2 regions of the Ideonella margarita genome follow, and region 2 is predicted to be linked to the other one. Evidence: riboswitches for the same ligand, from Rfam matches in the RefSeq annotation. Region 2 holds a riboswitch; the other holds the start of a gene.
What was found. Region 2 has a riboswitch for glycine ahead of gcvT (glycine cleavage system aminomethyltransferase GcvT). Riboswitches for the same ligand answer to the same signal wherever they lie in the genome.

Region 1 (9,823 bases), on a different contig from region 2:
TTGGGCCGTCGCATCTGTGACCTGCCGATCGCCTTCTGGCGTGATGCGCAAGGCCAGGTGCAGGCGGTGGAAGACTTCTGTCCGCACCGCGGTGCCCCGCTGTCGCTGGGCTTCGTGCGTGACGGCCAACTGGTGTGCGGCTACCACGGCCTGGCCATGGGCGGTGATGGCAAGACGGTGAGCATGCCCGGCCAGCGCACCCGCGGCTTCCCTTGCGCCCGGGCCTACCCGGTGGCTGAGCGCTACGGCTTCATCTGGGTGTGGCCGGGCGAGGCCGCCAAGGCCGACGTGAACGCCATTCCGGTGCCGCTGTGGCATGCGCAAGAGGGCTGGGCCTACGGCGGCGGCCTGTATCACATGCCCTGCGACTACCGCCTGCTGGTCGACAACCTGATGGACCTGACGCACGAGACCTATGTGCACGCCAGCAGCATCGGCCAGAAGGAAATTGACGAGGCCCCGGTGGCCACGCAGCTGCTGCCCTCGGGCCAGGTGATCACCGAGCGCCGCATGGGCGGCATCCATGCGCCGCCGTTCTGGCAAGCCGCGATGACGGCCAATGGCCTCGACCCGCAGGCCAAGGTCGACCGCTGGCAGGTGTGCCGCTTCGTGCCGCCGAGCAATGTGTTGATCGACGTGGGTGTGGCCCTCGAAGGCCAGGGCGGTTTCGATGCGCCCGAGCATGCCAAGGTGGCCTCGGTGGTGGTCGACTACATCACCCCGGAAAGCGCCACCAGCTGCTGGTACTTCTGGGGCATGGCCCGCCATTTCAAGCCGGAGGACACGGCGCTCACCGATGCCATCCGCGAAGGCCAGGGCAAGATCTTTGCCGAGGACATGGAGATCCTGCGTCGCCAGCAGGAGAACCTGCTGCGCTGGCCTGACCGCGCCTTGCTGAAGCTCAACATCGACGCAGGTGGCGTGCAGGCCCGCAAGATCATCGACCAGATGCTGGCGGCCGAGGCGCCGCAGGGCTGATCGACAGGCGGGCCTGAGCGGCCCGATGAGTCACTGGCTCAGGCATTGAGCCAGCGATCAATCGCCGCCGCAGCCACCGCCGCAGCCGCCATCGCCACCGCCGTCTCCGCCTCCGTCGCTGCCCCAGCCACCGCCATCGCTGCTGTCGGAAGTGAGGGCGTGCAGGTCACCGGTTTCGCCGCCCCCGCAACCATCACTCCCGACGCCGGTGTCATTGTCACGGCGTTGGCCTTGCGGGCCGTCCAGGCGCCACCAGGTGTGTCCGGGGATTGCGAGTTTGTGGTCGATCGCGAACAGCAGCGGCAGCCGGCTTGGTGTGCGGGGCTGGATGTTGTCGTCATGGCAGGCGGCGCGCCAGGTACGGCGCATGGCGCTCAGGCGGCCCTGCGCGGTGGCCATCGCACCGGTGCTGGCTGGCAGGTGGTGGAAGAAGCTGCCGAAGGCCTGCGCGCAGAACGCCTCATAGGCCCGGGTGTCGAGGATGAAGTGGTGCCACAGCTCATCCACCGCGAGAGAGGGCATGGCCACCGGCAGCGGCCGGGTGCGCGCATGGATGAGGAACCACTGCCGCAGCGCACGCGCCACGAGATGCTGGTCGCGCAGCGTGAGGTGGGGCCATCGCTCGGTCAAGCCATTCAGCAGCCGCGCCGGGAAGACATGACCGCGAATGAAGCGCTCGCGCTCCAGCAATTTCAGACGCCGCTGGGTGCGCCACCACATGCCTGCACCGCCCGCTGCGGCCAGGCCCAGGATCAGGTTGGTGGCGATCAGCATCGGTCGGCTCCTTCAGGGGGCAGCCACCAGGCTGGTGGTGTCGGTTTGTGAACGCAGCGACGAGCCCGTGCGGCGGATGTGCGTCACGGCCGTCGGCCAGCCGCTGCGCAGGTCGACCTTGAATTCGGCGCGGTCATCAACCGTGAGGTTGGCCAGTGTTTCACCGATGTTGGCCGTGGGCTTGCCCATGCGCGTGGCCATGTCGGTCAAGGTGCGCGACATGATGCGCTGGAACGCCGCGCTGTCTACCTTCTGCTGCCAGCCGATGGTGGCGCTGGGGCCTTCCTGCTGCATCACCTGGTACTCGCCGCGGCCTGGAATGGCCTCACCGCCCAGCGCATTTGGCAGGGCCGCGTCGTAGCTGAAGGGCTGGTTCATACCCACCGGCTTGCCCAGCAGGCTGAACATCAGCTGGGCCTCGCGGGTGCTGGTGGCCACCATCTGTGCTTCGGTCGCGAACATCGGCCGAACCTGCTGCATCACCCCGGCCACGGCGGCGTCTGTCATGCCGTTGCTGCGCAGCATCGTGCCCATGTCGGTCAACACCTTGTCCATCAGCGCCTGGATGTCGCGCCAGTTGCGCAGGCCCACCACACCGCGGTCGTGCGACACCACCAGCTCCAGCGTCAGGCCCTTCATCAGGTTCGACATCTGCCGCACCATCGGGTTGGCCGCTGCCTCGGCATCATCCAGCCGGGTTTCGCCGTAGCGCCAGGCCAGCACGCTCTGCTCGCCATTCACGGCCAGCACCTGCACGTCGATGGGCGTGTCGCTGCTCTGCGCCTGCTCAACCAGGTCGTTGCGTGCGCGGGCGCGGGTCTTGGTCAGCACATAGCGGCGGGTGTCGCCCACGGCCCAGCGCACCTGCACCAGCGGGGCGGCGGGTGTTGCGGCAGAGGGGGCAGCGGGCGCTGTGGCGGCCGCGGCCTTCGCCGACTGCCCGGGCTTGGCCGCGGCGGCGCTCTCGGTCGCGGTGGCTGGCAAGGCCAGGCAGCACAGGGCAGCCGCCATGGCCGTGATGGCCGCGAACCTGGGCGCCAGGGCGCTGCAGCGCCGTGCGCGCCAGTGTGAAAAACGGGTCAGCATGGCCGCCAGTCTACGTGCACCGTGATGACAAGCTGGCGGGGCCTGTGGCATAGTCCGGCCCGCAACGGGTGCCTGAGAAATCTCTGATCAAGCACCCGCTGACAACGCATCGGGAGAGCCCGACACCCCTTGAGACACAGGTGGTGAAGGCGCCGAAGGAGCAACCACCCCGGAAACTCTCAGGCCCCAGGACCGGTGCGTTGCGAAGTCACTCTGAAGAGCCGCCGGTGTCGTCACCCGGTGCACCGAAGGAGCAAATGCCCGCCGCCCAAGGCCGGGTGTGAATCTCTCAGGTCATGGAACAGAGGGGGTGCCTGCTGCCGCATGGGTGCGCTGCAGGCGTCCCTGATCGACGTTCCATGGAGCACTTCGCATGTCTCGCACCATTGCCGTCGTTGGCGGCGGCATCACCGGCGTCACCACCGCCTATGCCCTGGCCCGCCGCGGCCACACCGTCACCCTGTTCGAAAAGCATCGCTACGCCGCGATGGAAACCTCGTTCGCCAATGGCGGGCAGTTGTCGGCCTCGAACGCCGAGGTCTGGAACCACCTGTCCACGGTGGTCAAGGGCCTGAAGTGGATGCTGCGCAGCGACGCACCGCTGCTGGTGAACCCGAAGCCCAGCTGGCACAAGCTCAGCTGGTTCGCCGAGTTCATCGCCAACATCCCGCACTACGAGCGCAACACCGTGGCCACCGCCAAGCTGGCGATTGCCGCGCGCGACCACCTGTATGCGTGGGCCGCCGAAGAGGGCGTTGATTTCGACCTGCGCCGCCAGGGCATCCTGCACATCTACCGCGACAAGCCCGGCTTCGACCACGCCGCCAAGGTGAGCGAGCTGCTGGCCCAGGGCGGCTTGCCCCGCCGTGCCGTCACACCGGCCGAGATGCGGGCCATCGAGCCCACGCTGGCCGGCGCTTACTACGGCGGCTTCTACACCGAGAGCGACGCCACCGGCGACATCCACAAGTTCACCACCGGCCTGGCCGCTGCCGCGCAACGCCGGGGCGTGAACTGCCTGTACGGCCAGGACGTGCGCCGCGTGGAAGCCGATGCCAGCCAGGCCCGCATCAGCGTGGCCACCGACGCCGGAGAGCAGACCTTGGCCTTTGACGCCGTGGTGGTGTGTGCCGGCACCGCCAGCCGCGCGATTGCCGCGGGCCTGGGTGACCGGGTCAACATCTACCCGGTGAAGGGCTACTCCATCACCGTGAACCTGAATGACGCACAGAGCCAGGCGGCCGCGCCACAGGTGAGCCTGCTGGACGACGCCACGAAGCTCGTCACCAGCCGCCTGGGCGTCGACCGCTTCCGCGTGGCCGGCACGGCCGAGTTCAACGGCATGAACCGTGACATCCGCGCTGACCGCATCAAGCCGCTGGTGGATTGGGTGAACCAGTGCTTCCCGGGCGTGAGCACCCGCAGCGTGGTGCCATGGGCCGGCTTGCGGCCGATGCTGCCCGACATGCTGCCGCGTGTGGGCCGCGGTCGTTTGCCGACGGTGTTTTACAACACCGGCCACGGCCACCTGGGCTGGACGCTGAGTGCCGTGACCGCCGACATGGTGGCTGGGGTGCTGACCGATGCGCTGGGCGCACCGGCCACGGTGGCTGCGGGTGGTTTGCAGCCGGCTGTCTGAGCCAGCGCCTGCGTCGACGTGGAACAGGCCAGCGTCCTTTCAGGCGCTGAAGCTCAAATCACCAAACCAGGCCCTGCTCTGGATGCGCAGATCGTCACTGTCGGTGAGCACACCGACGTGGCGGATGCGCCCGGGTGGCGGCTCACCGAACACGCGCTGGTAATCGAGCGCGACGTTTCGGCGGTGCTGTCGCCACTCACCGAGGTGCGCCGCGCCGCTGTCCACCACCAGGTAGCGGATGCGCGAGCTGCGCGGGTACTGGAAGATGGCCTCGAGCGGGCCCTGGCCGTCCCACACGTACATCAGCGTGGCGTGCGGCAGCACATGGCCCGTGAATAGCTCCACCTGCTCGTGGAAGATGGTTTCGCGCAGCGTGAGCTTGGGCGGCGGGCCGTCGAAGGTGATCACCACGCGGGCCGGCGCATCGTCCAGATCGTCGTCGGCCACGGTGGCGCGAGGGTCGATCTCATCCACCCGCCATGAAAAGTTCAGCCACGGCGTTTGCCTCGGGTCGATGTTCACATCGCAGCGCAAGCCCGACACCGAGCGCGCCGCGTCGGCCTGCACCACCATGCGGCCGTCCTTGCGGGTGAGCTCGTAGTGGGTGGGCGGCAGGTCACGCCGCATGATGTGCGGGTGCCAGCCGGCGGGCAGGCTGCCCACATCGCCGCCGCCGGTGAAGGGCAGCGGGCCGCGGCTGCCGGTGGGCAGCGCTGCGGTGGCGCTGTCGGGTGGGCCGGCTTCGCCCTGGCGTGCCAAAGGCGCGCACCCGGCCACCAGCCAGCCCGCGGCCGCCGCACACCACAAGCGGCGTTGCGGCTGGGCGAGAGGCGCTGACGTGCTGGTGCAGGCCTCAGTGCGGGCGTCAGTGTGGTCGGACAAGGTCGCTGGCAGGTGTGGGTGCGGCATGGGGCAGGGCAGTCACAAGTGCCTACAACCGGGCACAAGCGCAGCATGCTCGCCTTGGGCCGTGTCAGGGGGATGACGACGTAAGATCCAGGCCATTCCCGAGATCTTTTGATCTGTTTTTTCAAATCCATCCCTACATCCATTTCGCCTGCGGGCCGGAGTTCACCATGCGTTCTGCTTCCTTCCGTTGGGCCTGCGCCGCTGTGCTGGCCGTGGCCGCCACCCAACCTGCGCTGGCTGACACCATCACCTCCTCGGCGTCCAGCGCGGCGTCGCAGTCGGTGGGCAGCTCGTCCACCTCGATCGAGAAGTCCAGCAAGTCCTCGTCGGGCCAGGAACGCACGGCGGCCGGCGATTACCGCGTCATCGACATCACCGTGGCCGAGCAGCGCCCGGGCCTGGTCCGTGTGCAACTGCAAGCCGTGGCCGACGCCAGCGCCGAAGGTGGGCTGTTCGTCTGGATGCCGCAAACCGTGGCCGAAGCCGCCCAGGTGACCGTGGGCGGCGTGGTGGCCGCACAGGCCCGCGACTACGGCGTGGCCTTTGCCGACGCTACCAGCGGCCGCGCCTTCTTCCTGGTGCTGGACGACGCGGTGTACCGCGAACTGGGCAGCCAGGTCGTCGTGCTCTGATGCGTTTGACGGGCTCGGTGAGCCCGGCGGGCCTGTGTGCGTTGCTGGTGTTGCTGGCCGGGCTTGCCACCAGCAGTCCGGCTTTCGCCTTCAGCAGCGGCAGTGCATCGCTGCGCCTGTGCGACAGCCCGTCGCGTCTGGGCGCGCCTGAGCAAGACCGTCTGCTGCGGTTTGCCGGCCGCATCAAGGCGGAGTTGGCCGCCAGTGGCCAGGCCCTCGCGCTGATCGCCCGCTCGGGCACCGACCTGCGTCGGGTGGGCCTGCGGTATTCGCATGCCGGCCTGGCCCTGCGTGACAGCGCCGCCAGCCCCTGGGCGGTGCGCCAGCTGTATTACGCCTGCGAAGAAGGGGCGCCGCGCCTGTTTGACCAGGGCTTGCCCGGCTTCGTGATGGGCGCCGACAACCCGGCACTCGGCCACGTGTCGGTGCTGCTGCTGCCGCCCGGTGCGGCGGCCGATCTGGCGCAGAGCGCGCTCGACAAGCCCACCGCCCTGTCGGTGCTGCACCCGGCCTACAGCGCCAATGCGTATGCCTTCAGCACCACGTTCCAGAACTGCAACCAGTGGGTGGCCGAGCTGATGGCCGTGAGCTGGGGGCGATTGAGCGTGCCGGCATCGTCAGAAGCGGCACCCGCAGCGGTGGCCACTACCCCCGCCACTACCCCCGCCACTACCCCCGCCACTACCCCCGCCACCACGCGCGCCGCCGCACAAGCCTGGCTGCAGGCTGCGGGCTATGTGCCCACGCCGGTGCAGGTGCGCTGGCGGCCGGTGGTGTGGCTGGCGCCGCTGGTGCCCTATGTGCACAACAGCGACCACCCTGAGGCCGATCTGGCCGCGGCGGTTTACCGCGTCAGCATGCCCGATGCGCTGGAAGCGTTTGCCCGGGCGCAGCACCCCGGCGCCCAGCGCCTGGAGTTCTGCCACGACGCGCGGCAGATCGTGCTGCGGCGTGACGGTGCGCCATTGCCCGACGATTGCTCGGCGGGCGAAGGCGACACCGTCTGGCCGCTGGACTGAGGCCGCTGGTTTCAGTCCGATCAGCAGCGCTCGAAGATGGCCGCAATGCCCTGGCCACCGCCAATGCACATGGTAGCCAGCGCGTAGCGGCCGCCCGTGCGGTGCAGCTCGTAGATCGCCTTGGTGGCGATGATCGCGCCCGTGGCCCCCACCGGGTGACCCAGCGAAATGCCCGAGCCGTTCGGGTTCACCTTCTCCGGATCAAACCCCAGCAGCTTGGCCACCGCGCAGGCCTGGGCCGCAAAGGCTTCGTTGGCTTCGATCACGTCGATGTCGCCCACCTGCAGGCCGGCGCGTTGCAGCGCGATGCGCGTGGCCGGCACGGGCCCCAGGCCCATCAGCTTGGGGTCGAGGCCGGCGTGGCCGTGGCTCACCAGCCGGGCCAGCGGCTTCAGGCCCTGGGCTTTCACCGCATCACCGGTAGCCAGCACCAGCGCGGCGGCGCCGTCGTTCAGGCCCGAGGCGTTGCCGGCGGTCACGCTGCCGTCCGGCTTGAAAGCCGGGCGCATCTTGGCCAGTGATTCCACGGTGGTGTCGCCACGCACATGCTCGTCGGTGGCGAAGCTGATGGTGCCCTTGCGGCTGGCGATCTCCACCGGCACGATCTGCGAGGTGAACCGGCCTTCGGCCACGGCACGGGCGGCGCGCTGCTGGCTCACCACGGCCAGCTCGTCCTGCATCTGGCGGGTGATGCCTTCCTGGGCCGCCACGTTTTCGGCGGTGATGCCCATGTGGATCTTGTGGAAGGGGTCGTGCAGGATGCCGAGCATGTAGTCGGTCATCACGGCGTCACCCATGCGCTGGCCCCAGCGGGCAGCTGGCATCAGGTAAGGGCCGCGGCTCATCGACTCGGCGCCAGCGCCAATCGCCACGTCGGCATCGCCCATCTGCAGCGATTGCGCCGCCAGCAGCATCGCCTGCAGGCCCGAGCCGCACAGGCGGTTCACGTTGAAGGCCGGAGTTTCCTGCGGAATGCCGGCTTCGATGGCGGCCACGCGCGAAAGGTAGGCGTCGCGGGTGTCGGTGGGAATCACGTTGCCCATCACCACCTGGCCAACCCGGGTCGGGTCAACGCCGGCGCGGGCCATGGCGGTCTTGACGGTGAGCGTGGCCAGCTGGGTCAGCGGCACGTCCTTGAGCGATCCGCCGAAGGTGCCGATGGCCGTGCGCGCGGCACCCACCACATAGATGTCCTTGAAGCTCATGGTTTGTCTCCTCAGTTGGCAGTGCAGATGTCAGTGCAGATGGCGGCACCGATCTCGGTGTCGAGCCGCAATTCTGGCCCCGCCGGTTGACGCCAGGCTTGCCCGGCGGCTAGAGGCACACGTCCAATCGTGGATGGCGGCGGTCGGGGCGGCTGATCAAACCATGTTCGCCGGGTCGGTCCAGGCGTCAAAGTCGCGGGCATTGACGCTGCCCAGCGCGAGTGCAGCCTCGCGCAGGCTGCTGCCGGTGGCCTCGGCCCGCTGGGCGATGGCCGCAGCGGCCTCATAGCCGATGTGCGGCGCCAGGGCCGTCACCAGCATCAGCGAGCCGTCGAGCAGCGCGCGCATCCGCGCCGCATCGGGCTGCATGCCGGCCACGCAATGGCGCTCGAAGCTGGTCATGCCGTCGGCCAGCAGGCGCAGGCTTTGCAGCAGGTTGTGGGCCAGCAATGGCTTGGCGGTGTTGAGCTCCAGCATGCCGGCGGCGCCACCGAAGCTCATGGCCACGTCATTGGCCATCACCTGCATGCACAGCATCAGCATCGCTTCGCACTGCGTGGGGTTGACCTTGCCGGGCATGATCGAGCTGCCCGGCTCATTCGGCGGCAGGTGCCATTCACCCAGCCCGCCGCGCGGGCCCGAGGCCAGCCAGCGCAAGTCATTGGCGATGCGGGTCAAGGCCACGGCCAGGCCCTTGAGGGCGCCGTGCAGGCTGACCAGCGCGTCGTGCGCGGCCAGCGCCGCGAAGCGGTTGTCAGCGCAGTGCCAGGCCAGGCCGGTGTCGGCCGCCAGCCACAACGCCATCCGGGTGCCAAACGCCGGGTGGGTGTTCAGGCCCGTGCCCACCGCCGTGCCACCAATCGCCAGGCCCAGCAGGCCGGTCCAGTGCTGGTGCAGATGGGCCTGCGCCGCGTCCAGCTGGGCCACCCAGCCCGACACCTCCTGGCCCACGGTGATGGGCGTCGCGTCCTGCAGGTGCGTGCGGCCCAGCTTCACGAGTTGCGCGTGCCGGGTGGCGTGCCCGTGCAGGGTGTCGCGCAGGCGTTGCAGCGCCGGCAGCAGTTGCTGGCTGAGCTGCGTGCCGGCGGCCAGGTGCATGGCGGTCGGGAACACGTCGTTCGACGACTGCCCGAGGTTCACATGGTCATTCGGATGCACGCAGCGCAAGTTGCCCCTTCCAGCGCCCATCAACTCGGAAGCCCGGTTGGCCAGCACCTCGTTCACGTTCATGTTGCAGGGCGTGCCTGAGCCGGTTTGCCAGATCCCCAGCGGAAACGCGCCCGGATGATGGCCGGCCAGCATTTCTGCTGCGGCATCCACGATGGCCGAGGCCATGGCCGGCGGCAACAAGCCCAGTTCGGCATTCACCTCGGCCGCAGCCCGCTTGATGTGCACCAGCGCCATCCACAAGCCCCAGGGCGGCTGCTCGGTGGAGATCGCGAAGTGCAGCAGCGCCCGCTGGGTCTGTGCGCCCCACAGGGCGGTGTGCGCCACGGGGATGTCGCCCATGCTGTCGTGTTCCAGTCGGAAACCGTCGGGCATGGTCACTCCAGAGGGCCTGCTGGCAGGCGGTCATTCAGC
Region 2 (9,823 bases):
GCAGATGGGCTCTTCGGTGAACGTGTTGCACCGCGCGCAATGCCGCACCGAAGTGACGGCCGTGTCCAGCGCGCGAGACAGCTGCAGCGCGCCCGGGCGGTCGTGCTGCAGCAGGTGAAAGGCCATGCGCTGGGCCGACTTGGCCCCGACGCCCGGCAGCTTGCGCAAGGCCTCGATCAATGTCTCGAGCGAGGTGTCGGGCACCTTGGGCGTGCTCAGAACGGCATCTTCATGCCGGGGGGCAGCGGCATGCCAGCGGTGATCTTGCTCATCTTTTCCTGGCTCAGGGCCTCGGCCCGACGCACCGCGTCGTTCACGGCGGCAGCCACCAGGTCTTCCAGCATGTCCTTGTCGTCGGCCAGCAAGCTAGGGTCGATGGTGACCCGGCGCACATCGTTCTTGCAGGTCATCACAACCTTGACGAGGCCAGCGCCCGATTGGCCTTCCACCTCGATGTTGGCCAGCTCCGCCTGGGCCTTCTTCATGTTGTCCTGCATGGCTTGGGCCTGCTTCATCAGGCCGGCCAGTTGACCCTTCATCATGTGCTTGTCCTTTTGGTGTTTGGAGGTACGTCCACGGGGGCATCAGACCGGCTTGATGGAGCCGGAGACGATGCGCGCCGTGTTGAATTGCGACAGCATGGCCCGCACGAGCGGGTCTTGCTGAATGGTTTGCTCAGCGTCGAATTGTCGACGCGCGGCGAATTCCGCGTCGCGGCGGGCCGGTGAATCCTGGGCCACGCCAGGGCTGACCGCCAGCGACACGGCCGCGCCCAGCACGCCACGAACGGCCGTCTGGAGCTTGTCGACCAGCCCGGTGGAGCGCAGCGTCTCGCGCTCGACACGCAACTGCCACACCTCGGCGCCGCCTTGTGCCTCGATGGCGATCAACTCGGCCTGCATGGCCAGCTCGCGCGCCAGGGCGGCAATGGCGCCGCTGCCAGTCAACTGGGTCGTCAACGCCGCCCAGCGGTCCCCAAGCGGCGTGCGCATCACTTCGATCGCGGCCAGCCGGTCGGCGGCGGCGGCACGGCGTTCAACGGGCGCGGCAGGCGCGAAGTGCTCGGGCTCTGCCTCGGGCTCCACCGGCCGTTCAATGCGCTGGCTCGCAGCGCTGGCGGCAACCGGCAGCACATCCGCTTCAAACGGAGCCTCGTCCATCCAGGGCGGCGGGCCGTCATCAGGTGCCGAAGCACGAGCCGGCGCGGAAGGCTGCGGGCGCGCGGCCACCACGGGGGCTGGCGCAGGAGCGGCCATGACGGGCGGTGCGGCCACGGGGCGCGACATCGCAGGCTGAGCTGCTGGCGCGATCGTTGGCGCAGCCTCGGGCAGATTGGCTGGCGCGGTGTTCGGCGCAGCAGCGCTTGGCGCAGCCGTTGGCACCTCAGGCGGGGCCACGGGCGATGCTGCACGCGGAGCGGCCACCGGCACGGAGGCCGGTGACGCGCTGGAGACGGGTCGAGCGGCGGCCTGTGTGACGGGCGCTGCTGCCTGCGGACGTGCGGCCGGTGCTGCCGACGTGGGCACGGCCACCGACCGGTGCTCAGCCCGCTTGGCCAGCAAGGGCGCTGCCGCCGTTCGGCCGCCGGAACCGACGGGTGGCGCAGCATCAGCCGACATGGCAGGGAACGCCATGAAGCGCAGCAAGGTCATCACCAGCCCGGCGTATTCATCAGGCGCCAAGCTCAGCTCAGCACGGCCTTGCAGGCAGATGCTGTAAAGCAGTTGTGTTTCATCAGGGGCCAGCGCACTGTGCAGGCGACGCGCCGCTTCGGTGTCCGGGTCGGTCTCGTCCAGGCCATTGGCCACCGCCTGCGCCACCGCCATCTGCTGAAGCAGACGCGCCATCTCATCGAGCGTACCGGCGGCTGACAGGCCTTGTGCTCGCAGCGCCTCGCATTCATCGATGACGGCACGCCCGTCACGCTCCGACAGCGATTGCACCAGCCGCTCGGCATGGCGCCGATCCACGGCGCCGAGCATGGCGCGCACGGCCGACTCTTCCAGCTGGCCGCCGCCAAAGGCGATCGCCTGGTCGGTCAACGACAGCGCATCGCGCATCGAACCCCGTGCTGCCCGCGAGAGCTGACGCAGCGCGCCAGCATCCGCCTGCACCTGTTCCGCTTCCAGTACGCGGGCCAGGTGCTCGGCCACCGTCTGCGGCGCCATCGGACGCAGGTTGAACTGCAGGCAGCGGCTCAGCACCGTTGGCAGCATCTTTTCCGGGTCGGTGGTGGCCAGCACGAACTTCAGGTAGTCCGGCGGTTCTTCCAGCGTCTTCAGCAAAGCGTTGAACGCGTCCTTCGTGAGCTGGTGCGCTTCGTCGATCATGAAGACCTTGAAACGACCCACGGACGGCTTGTAGGCCGCCCGCTCGATCAACTCGCGAATCTCGTCGATGCTGCGGTTGGACGCGGCGTCCAGTTCCACATAGTCGATGTAGCGGTCGGCATCAATTTCGCGGCAGGCGCTGCAGACGCCGCAGGGGCGCGCGGTGATGCCGCCCTGGCCGTCGGGCCCGGTGCAATTCAGGCTCTTCGCAAGAATGCGCGACACGGTGGTCTTGCCAATGCCCCGCGTGCCAGTGAACAGGTAGGCGTGGTGCAGCCGCTGCTGCTCGAGCGCGTGGGTCAAGGCCCGCACGACGTGGTCCTGCCCCACCATCTCTTCGAAGCTGCGAGGCCGGTACTTGCGGGCCAGGACGACATAACTCATGCGGTCATTCTACGGGTCTGAAGATGCCGGAATTGCCCCCGAGGCGCGTGGCTGAAGGATAATCCCGCCCCATGACTGCTTCTGCCCACGACTCCACCGGCGCCACCCTGAGCTATGAACAGGCCGGCGTGAACTACGACCTGATCGATCCGCTGAAGGTGGCCGCACAGCGCGCTGCCGCAGCCACCGCCGGCCACCTCACCGCCCACGGCTTCACCGAGGTGAAGGCCTCGCGCGGCGAATCCGCCTACGTCGTGGACGTGGGCCCGTTTTACCTCGCCAGCATCGTTGAATGCCTCGGCTCCAAGGCCCTGGTGGCCGACGAGATGCACGCCCTGACGGGCAAGAGCTACTACGCCGGCATCGCCCAGGACACCATTGCCATGGCCGTGAATGACCTGATCACCGTCGGCGCCACGCCGCTGGTGGTGCAGGCCTACTGGGCTGCCGGTGGCAGCGACTGGTTCGGCGACGCCCAGCGGGCGCAAGCCCTGGTGGCGGGCTGGAAAGCAGCCTGCGACACCTGCGGCGTGGCTTGGGGCGGCGGCGAAACGCCGGCCCTGGCGGGTATTGTGGAAAGCGGGCGCATCGACCTGGCAGCCTCCTGCACCGGCATCATCAGCCCGAAGTCGCGCCTGAGCGTCGGCGATGAGCTCGCTGAAGGCGACGTCATCGTGCTGCTGTCGTCCAGCGGCATCCATGCCAACGGCCTGAGCCTGGCCCGCAAGCTGCTCGAGCGTCTGCCGGAAGGCTATCTGACCGAAGTGGCGCCCGGCCTGAATTACGGCGAGGCCCTGCTGGCCCCGACCACGTTGTACAGCCCGGTCACCGAAGCGCTGGCCAAGGCTGGCGTGTCGATGCACTACTGCGCCAACATCACCGGCCACGGCTGGCGCAAGCTGCTGCGGCACCCAAGCACCCTCACCTACCGCATTCACACCGTGCCGGCCGTGCCGCCGGTGCTGAGCTTCATCCAGAAGCACGCCCACCACGACGACCGCGAGGCCTACTCCACGCTGAACATGGGCGCCGGTTTTGCCCTGTTCGTCAAGGCCGAGGACGCTGCACGCACCGTCGAGATCTCGAAGGCGCTGGGCGTGGATGCGGTGATTGCCGGCGTGGTCGAAGCAGGCCCGAAGCAGGTGGTGATCGAGCCGATCAATGTCACCTTCGGCAATGACGACCTGCAACTGCGCTGAGTACGCGCCGACGCTGCACTGAAGCCACATTGAGCCCACACTGAGCCCACACTGAGCGCAACGCAGCTCAACGGAGCTTAAAACCCACCCAAAAGCCACCCGGGCAAACGCCTAGGGTGGCTTTTTTCATGGAAATCTGCGCGTTCATGTGTCACGGGAGAGACACATTTGCGCAGCAATGAGTTGCGGCAAGGGGCACCCGACGAACGGCTGTTTGTCAATCGATTGCAGCGACCTAGCATGGTCACCCGTTAAAGAAAAGGCATGGCTGCCCCGCGCAGCGCCACGCACTTGCCAGCAGGACGGCAAGTTTTCTGCCACCACATGCCTCTGGTTGCCCGATGCCCCTGCCCGATCACCTGCACGAAGAACCCAACCGACCGCCTCAGCCTTTGGGCCCAGGCCTGCTACTCAACATTCCGCTGCTTGCGGCGCTACCGATCGAGCAAGCCCAGGAACTCGCCGCGCAAAGCTTCAAGCGCCGATACATGCGCGGGGAATACATTCTTGAACAGGGCCAGCATGGCCATTCGCTCTACATCCTGCTGCAAGGCAAGGCCCACGTGCTGCGCACCGACAACCGTGGCCGCGAAGTCATTCTGGATGTGCTGCGCACCGGCGACCATGCCGGCGAGATGTGCCTGATCGACAACCAGCCGCACTCTGCCAGCGTACGCTGCGAAACCAACTGCGACGTGCTGGAATTGCCCGGTGCGGTGCTTGCACGCACCTTGCCTGATCGCCCGGTGCTGTCGTGGATGTTGATGCGCACCCTGGTCAAGCGTTTGCGCCGTGCACACCGCCAGATCAATTCGCTCGCCCTGAAAGATGTACCCGGCCGTGTGATGCGGGCGCTGCACGACATGTCGGAGCCCGAACAGATCGGCTCTCGCATCGTGCGAGAGCGGGTCTCGCGCCATGAGCTGGCACGCATGGTGGGCGCCTCGCGCGAGATGGTCAGCCGGGTCGTGCTGGAGCTGGCTACGCAGGGCAAGCTGGAACTGCGCGACGACGGCGGCGTGCGTCTGTTGCTGCCAAATAAAGAGTTGAATGCCCGCCCGCCGGAATGACGCTGCCATCGCCTACAATCAATGCTGACGGGCCTCCTCGCATGGAAGCGCAGCCAACTGGGTCAGGTGGGGAACCAAGCAGCCCTAACTGTTGCAACCAGTGCCGAGATCAGGCTCGTCAACCTCATTCACCGGATTGATCAACCAATCCGGAGCCCTCTCCGGGCACCCAACGGCCTCCATGAGTTCTGCTCTGGAGGCCTTTTTATTGGCGTGGCCGCAAGCGATGGGGTCAATCGACCACTGCGGCCCGAGTGATGCGCACCGGCTCCTTCAGCATCTGGCCGCGGACATACGCCTCGCCCTGCTCCGGGTCGGTGACGCTGGCATGAATGCGGCGCACCACATCCATCCCGCTCACGACACGGCCGAACACGGCGAATCCCTGTCGATCTGGGTTGCGCGCGGCACCTGCATCCAGCCCGGGTTGATCGCCGACGCAGATGAAGAACGCAGCCCCGCCACCAGTGCCCGGCGCGCCGCGCGCCAGCGACAGGCTGCCGTCAAGGTGCTTCAAGCCAGTCATTGACGTGGGCTCATGCGTCACCGGCGGCAACTCCCGGTTCTCGTCCAGCAAACCGCCCTGGATGACCTGGATGGGCGGTGAGCCTCGGTCGTTGTCCTCCCGCACGACGCGGTAGAAGCCAGCCTGCTGCTGGTACAGGCCAGTCGTCACATAGCGCAGGAAATCCGCCGACGACAGCGGTGCCCGGCTCGATTCGAGTTGCACCACGATGTCACCGGCTGTGGTTGTCAGCTTGACCCGCACGGGTGCTGCCTCAGCGGGTGTTGCTGCCCTTGCGGCATGACTCATCGGACACACAGCGAAAACGATGGTCGCCGCAAGGGCGTTGAGCAATAGGCGTGGAGGCATTCAAGGGTCCGTTCATGATCTGTGCGGGCGCGTCAGCAGCCCAGGCAAGCATCAAATTCTGCACCCGAAGCGGCTGGCGCGCGATGGCGGCGATGCGGCTCGGGTACACTGCCGTCTTGTCAGGAGAGAGCTCCATCCGGGGCCGCCGAAGGCGCAGAGGTTCACCCCTCGAACGCTCAGGCAAAAGGACTGACAAGCGGCTTGCCGTAACAAGCAAGACGTTCCTCACTGGAGAGAGACAAGCCGTCGAGCTTGTCCACCGAAGGGGCAAGCGGTGTCCGTCATCCACGGCACTGTCAATCTCTCAGGTAAAGCGGACAGCGGGGGCACTTCTCAACCATTGCGTGGTTAAGTCAGAACTGCCCTCGAAAGCTCCACATGTCCGCTGCCGCCCCAGATCAAACTTCCCTGCACCACACGCCGCTGCACGCGCTGCACCTGGAACTGGGCGCACGCATGGTGCCGTTCGCCGGCTACGCCATGCCGGTGCAGTACCCCGCCGGTCTGATGGCCGAACACCGCCAGTGTCGTGATGCGGCCGCGCTTTTCGACGTGTCGCACATGGGCCAGCTGCGCCTGGTGGGCGCTGGCTCCGGCGCTGCGCTGGAAACGCTGGTGCCCGTTGACGTGATCGACCTGCCGGCTGGCAAGCAGCGTTACGCGTTGTTCACCAGCGAGCAAGGCACGTTGCTGGACGACCTGATGATCACCCGCCCGCAGGCCGACGCTGCCGCCGCGTTTGGTGACCTGTTCGTGGTGGTGAATGCTGGCTGCAAGGACGCTGACATTGCCCATCTCAAGCAGCACATCGGCCACCTGTGCGAGGTGATTCCCATGCCTGAGCGCGCGCTGCTGGCCCTGCAAGGGCCGCAGGCCGTGACCGCTTTGAGCCGCCTCAACCCGGCCGTGGCCAGCCTGACCTTCATGACCGGCGGCGTGTTCACGCTGGCCGGTGCCGATTGCTTCGTCACCCGCTCGGGCTACACCGGCGAAGACGGCTTCGAGATCTCCGTGCACCAGGACCAGGCCGAAGCCTTGGCGCGTGCATTGCTCGCCGAGCCGGAAGTCAAGCCTGCTGGCCTGGGTGCGCGCGACACGCTGCGCCTGGAAGCCGGCCTGTGCCTGTACGGCCATGACATCGACACCACCACGACGCCAGTGGAAGCCGCGCTGACCTGGGCCATCCAGAAGGTGCGCCGCACCGGTGGCGCCCGTGCTGGCGGCTACCCCGGTGCAGCCGTCATCGACGCGCAACTGGCGGCTGGTGCTGCCCGCAAGCGCGTGGGCCTGGTGGGCGCCGAGCGCGCCCCGGTGCGTGAAGGCGCAGCGATCGTCTCGGCCGACGGCACCCGCCTGGGCACCGTCACCAGCGGCACGCTCGGCCCGACCGTCAACACGCCGATTGCCATGGCTTACCTGCCGGTGGATCATGCCGCCGTGGGCACCCAGGTCTTCGCCGAAGTGCGCGGCAAGCGCCTGCCGATGACCGTCACCGCCATGCCGTTCACGCCGAACCGCTATTACCGCGGCTGAGCGGCTGAGCGCGTCGCCCCGATTTCCTTCCCATTTCCTTTCCTCTGACCCTGAAAAGCTCCAGGAGCCCCGACATGTCGATCAAGTACACCGCCGACCACGAATGGATCAACGCCGCTGACAGCGCAGCCGCCGTGGTGGGCATCACCGTGCACGCCCAGGACGCCCTGGGCGATGTGGTGTTCGTGGACCTGCCGGAAGTGGGCAAGACCTACGCCAAGGGCGACATCGCCGGCGTCGTCGAATCGGTCAAGGCCGCTGCCGATGTCTACATGCCGGTCGACGGTGAAGTCGTGGCCGTGAACGACGCGCTGCGTGACGATCCGTCGCTGGCCAACACCGACCCGCTGGCCGCTGGCTGGTTCTTCAAGGTCAAGCTGGCGAACCCCGCCGAGCTGGACGGCCTGATGGACGCCACCGCGTACGACGCGCTGCTCAAGACCCTGTGATGGGTTGGCCGCACTCACCTGCGGCCCCTGAAACTCCCTGTTGCCCCTGCCCTGTTGCCATGCCTTGCCGCATCGGGCCACCGGGCGTTTGAACACATCTGCCGCTTTCGCCGCACTGCCATGACACACACCCTTGCCGCGCTGGAAAACGCCAGCGAATTCACCGCCCGTCACATCGGCCCCTGGGCTGACGATGAAGCCCGCATGCTCAGCGTGATCGGCGCTGCATCGCGTGAGGCGCTCATCAGCACCATCGTGCCGGAGAGCATCCGTCGCCCGGAAGCGATGCGCTTGCCGGCGGCCGTCAGCGAAGCGCAGGCGCTGGCTGAATTGCGCGGCATTGCGCAGCAGAACCAGGTGCTCAAGAGCTTCATCGGCCAGGGCTACCACGGCACCCACACGCCGGGCGTCATCCTGCGCAACATCCTCGAGAACCCTGCTTGGTACACGGCCTACACGCCGTACCAGGCCGAGATCTCGCAGGGCCGCATGGAAGCCCTGGTGAACTTCCAGACCATGGTCACCGACCTGACGGGCATGGCGATGGCCAATGCCTCGATGCTCGACGAGGCCACCGCCGCAGCCGAAGCCATGACCCTGGCCAAGCGCAGCGTGAAGTCCAAGAGCCAGGTGATCCTGGTGTCGGCCGATTGCCACCCGCAGACCATCGAAGTGGTGCGCACCCGCGCCGAGCCGCTCGGCCTGAGCGTGGTGGTGGGCGAGCTGCAGCAGCTGGTCGCTGAGCACGACTGTTTCGCTGTGCTGGCGCAGTACCCGGCCAGCACCGGCCACATCCCGGATCTGCGCGCACTGACCGACGCCGTGCATGCCAAGCAGGCCGCCGTCATCGTGGCCGCTGATCTGCTGGCCCTGACCCTGCTGACGCCCCCGGGTGAATGGGGCGCAGACATTGTGCTGGGCAACACCCAGCGCTTCGGTGTGCCGATGGGCGCCGGTGGCCCGCACGCCGCCTACCTGGCCTGCAAGGACGAATTCAAGCGCTCGCTGCCCGGCCGTCTGGTGGGCGTGAGCGTGGACGCCCACGGCAACCCTGCTTACCGCCTGGCGCTGCAAACCCGCGAGCAGCACATCCGCCGTGAAAAGGCCACCTCCAACATCTGCACGGCGCAGGTGCTGCTGGCCGTCATGGCCAGCATGTACGCGGTCTATCACGGCCCGACCGGCCTGACCCGCATCGCCCGTCGCGTGGCCAGCTTCACGGCCGTGCTGGCCGAAGGCCTGGCGCGCCTGGGCCACGAGGTCCTGAACACGACCGCCTTCGACACGCTGAGCATCCGCACCGGTGCCCGCACCGACGAAATCGCCGCCCGTGCCGTGGCCAGCGGCGCCAACCTGCGCCGCGTCTCTGACACAGTGCTGGGTGTGACGCTCGACGAAACCACCACCCGCGCCGACCTAGCCGACCTGCTGCTGTGGTTCAGCACCGAAGGCCAGACCGTGCCGGAAGTGTCTGAATGGGAAGCTGGCGTAGCCCTGCGCCTGCCGGAAGGTCTGCAGCGCCAAAGCGGCTTCCTGAGCCACCCGGTGTTCAACAGCCACCACTCCGAAACCGAAATGCTGCGCTACATCCGCAAGCTGTCGGACAAGGACCTGGCGCTGGACCGCACGATGATCCCGCTGGGTTCGTGCACGATGAAGCTGAACGCCACCAGCGAGATGCTGCCCATCACCTGGCCGGAGTTTGCCCACCTGCACCCGTTTGCGCCGGCTGAGCAATTGGCGGGTTACCAGTTGCTGAATGACCAGCTGACCGCCTGGCTGTGCCAGGCCACCGGTTACGCCGGCATCAGCCTGCAGCCGAATGCCGGCTCGCAGGGTGAGTACGCCGGCTTGCTGGCGATCCGCGGCTGGCACCTGTCGCGCGGCGACGAGCAGCGCACCATCTGCCTGATCCCGGAAAGTGCCCACGGCACCAACCCGGCCTCGGCCCAGATGGTGGGCATGCAGGTGGTGGTGGTGAAGT

Region 1: another riboswitch for glycine. It lies ahead of AACH00_RS16345 (D-amino acid dehydrogenase); the one in region 2 lies ahead of gcvT (glycine cleavage system aminomethyltransferase GcvT).

The regions. Positions count from the first base shown of each region.
Region 1 covers NZ_JBBUTI010000012.1:42,776-52,598, forward strand. The annotation lists gene AACH00_RS16330 (Rieske 2Fe-2S domain-containing protein) at 1-978, shown strand, start outside; gene AACH00_RS16335 (glycine-rich domain-containing protein) at 1,036-1,752, opposite strand; gene AACH00_RS16340 (hypothetical protein) at 1,765-2,838, opposite strand; glycine riboswitch at 2,939-3,043, shown strand; gene AACH00_RS16345 (D-amino acid dehydrogenase) at 3,212-4,477, shown strand; gene AACH00_RS16350 (DUF3047 domain-containing protein) at 4,517-5,359, opposite strand; gene AACH00_RS16355 (hypothetical protein) at 5,554-6,018, shown strand; gene AACH00_RS16360 (DUF2145 domain-containing protein) at 6,018-7,037, shown strand; gene AACH00_RS16365 (acetyl-CoA C-acyltransferase family protein) at 7,058-8,242, opposite strand; gene AACH00_RS16370 (class II fumarate hydratase) at 8,399-9,784, opposite strand.
Region 2 covers NZ_JBBUTI010000018.1:42,064-51,886, forward strand. The annotation lists gene recR (recombination mediator RecR) at 1-204, opposite strand, end outside; gene AACH00_RS19220 (YbaB/EbfC family nucleoid-associated protein) at 216-542, opposite strand; gene dnaX (DNA polymerase III subunit gamma/tau) at 585-2,714, opposite strand; gene AACH00_RS19230 (AIR synthase-related protein) at 2,786-3,913, shown strand; gene AACH00_RS19235 (Crp/Fnr family transcriptional regulator) at 4,402-4,983, shown strand; RNA gene ffs (signal recognition particle sRNA small type) at 5,010-5,106, shown strand; gene AACH00_RS19245 (peptidylprolyl isomerase) at 5,216-5,752, opposite strand; glycine riboswitch at 5,968-6,059, shown strand; glycine riboswitch at 6,076-6,188, shown strand; gene gcvT (glycine cleavage system aminomethyltransferase GcvT) at 6,236-7,390, shown strand; gene gcvH (glycine cleavage system protein GcvH) at 7,465-7,839, shown strand; gene gcvP (aminomethyl-transferring glycine dehydrogenase) at 7,960-9,823, shown strand, end outside.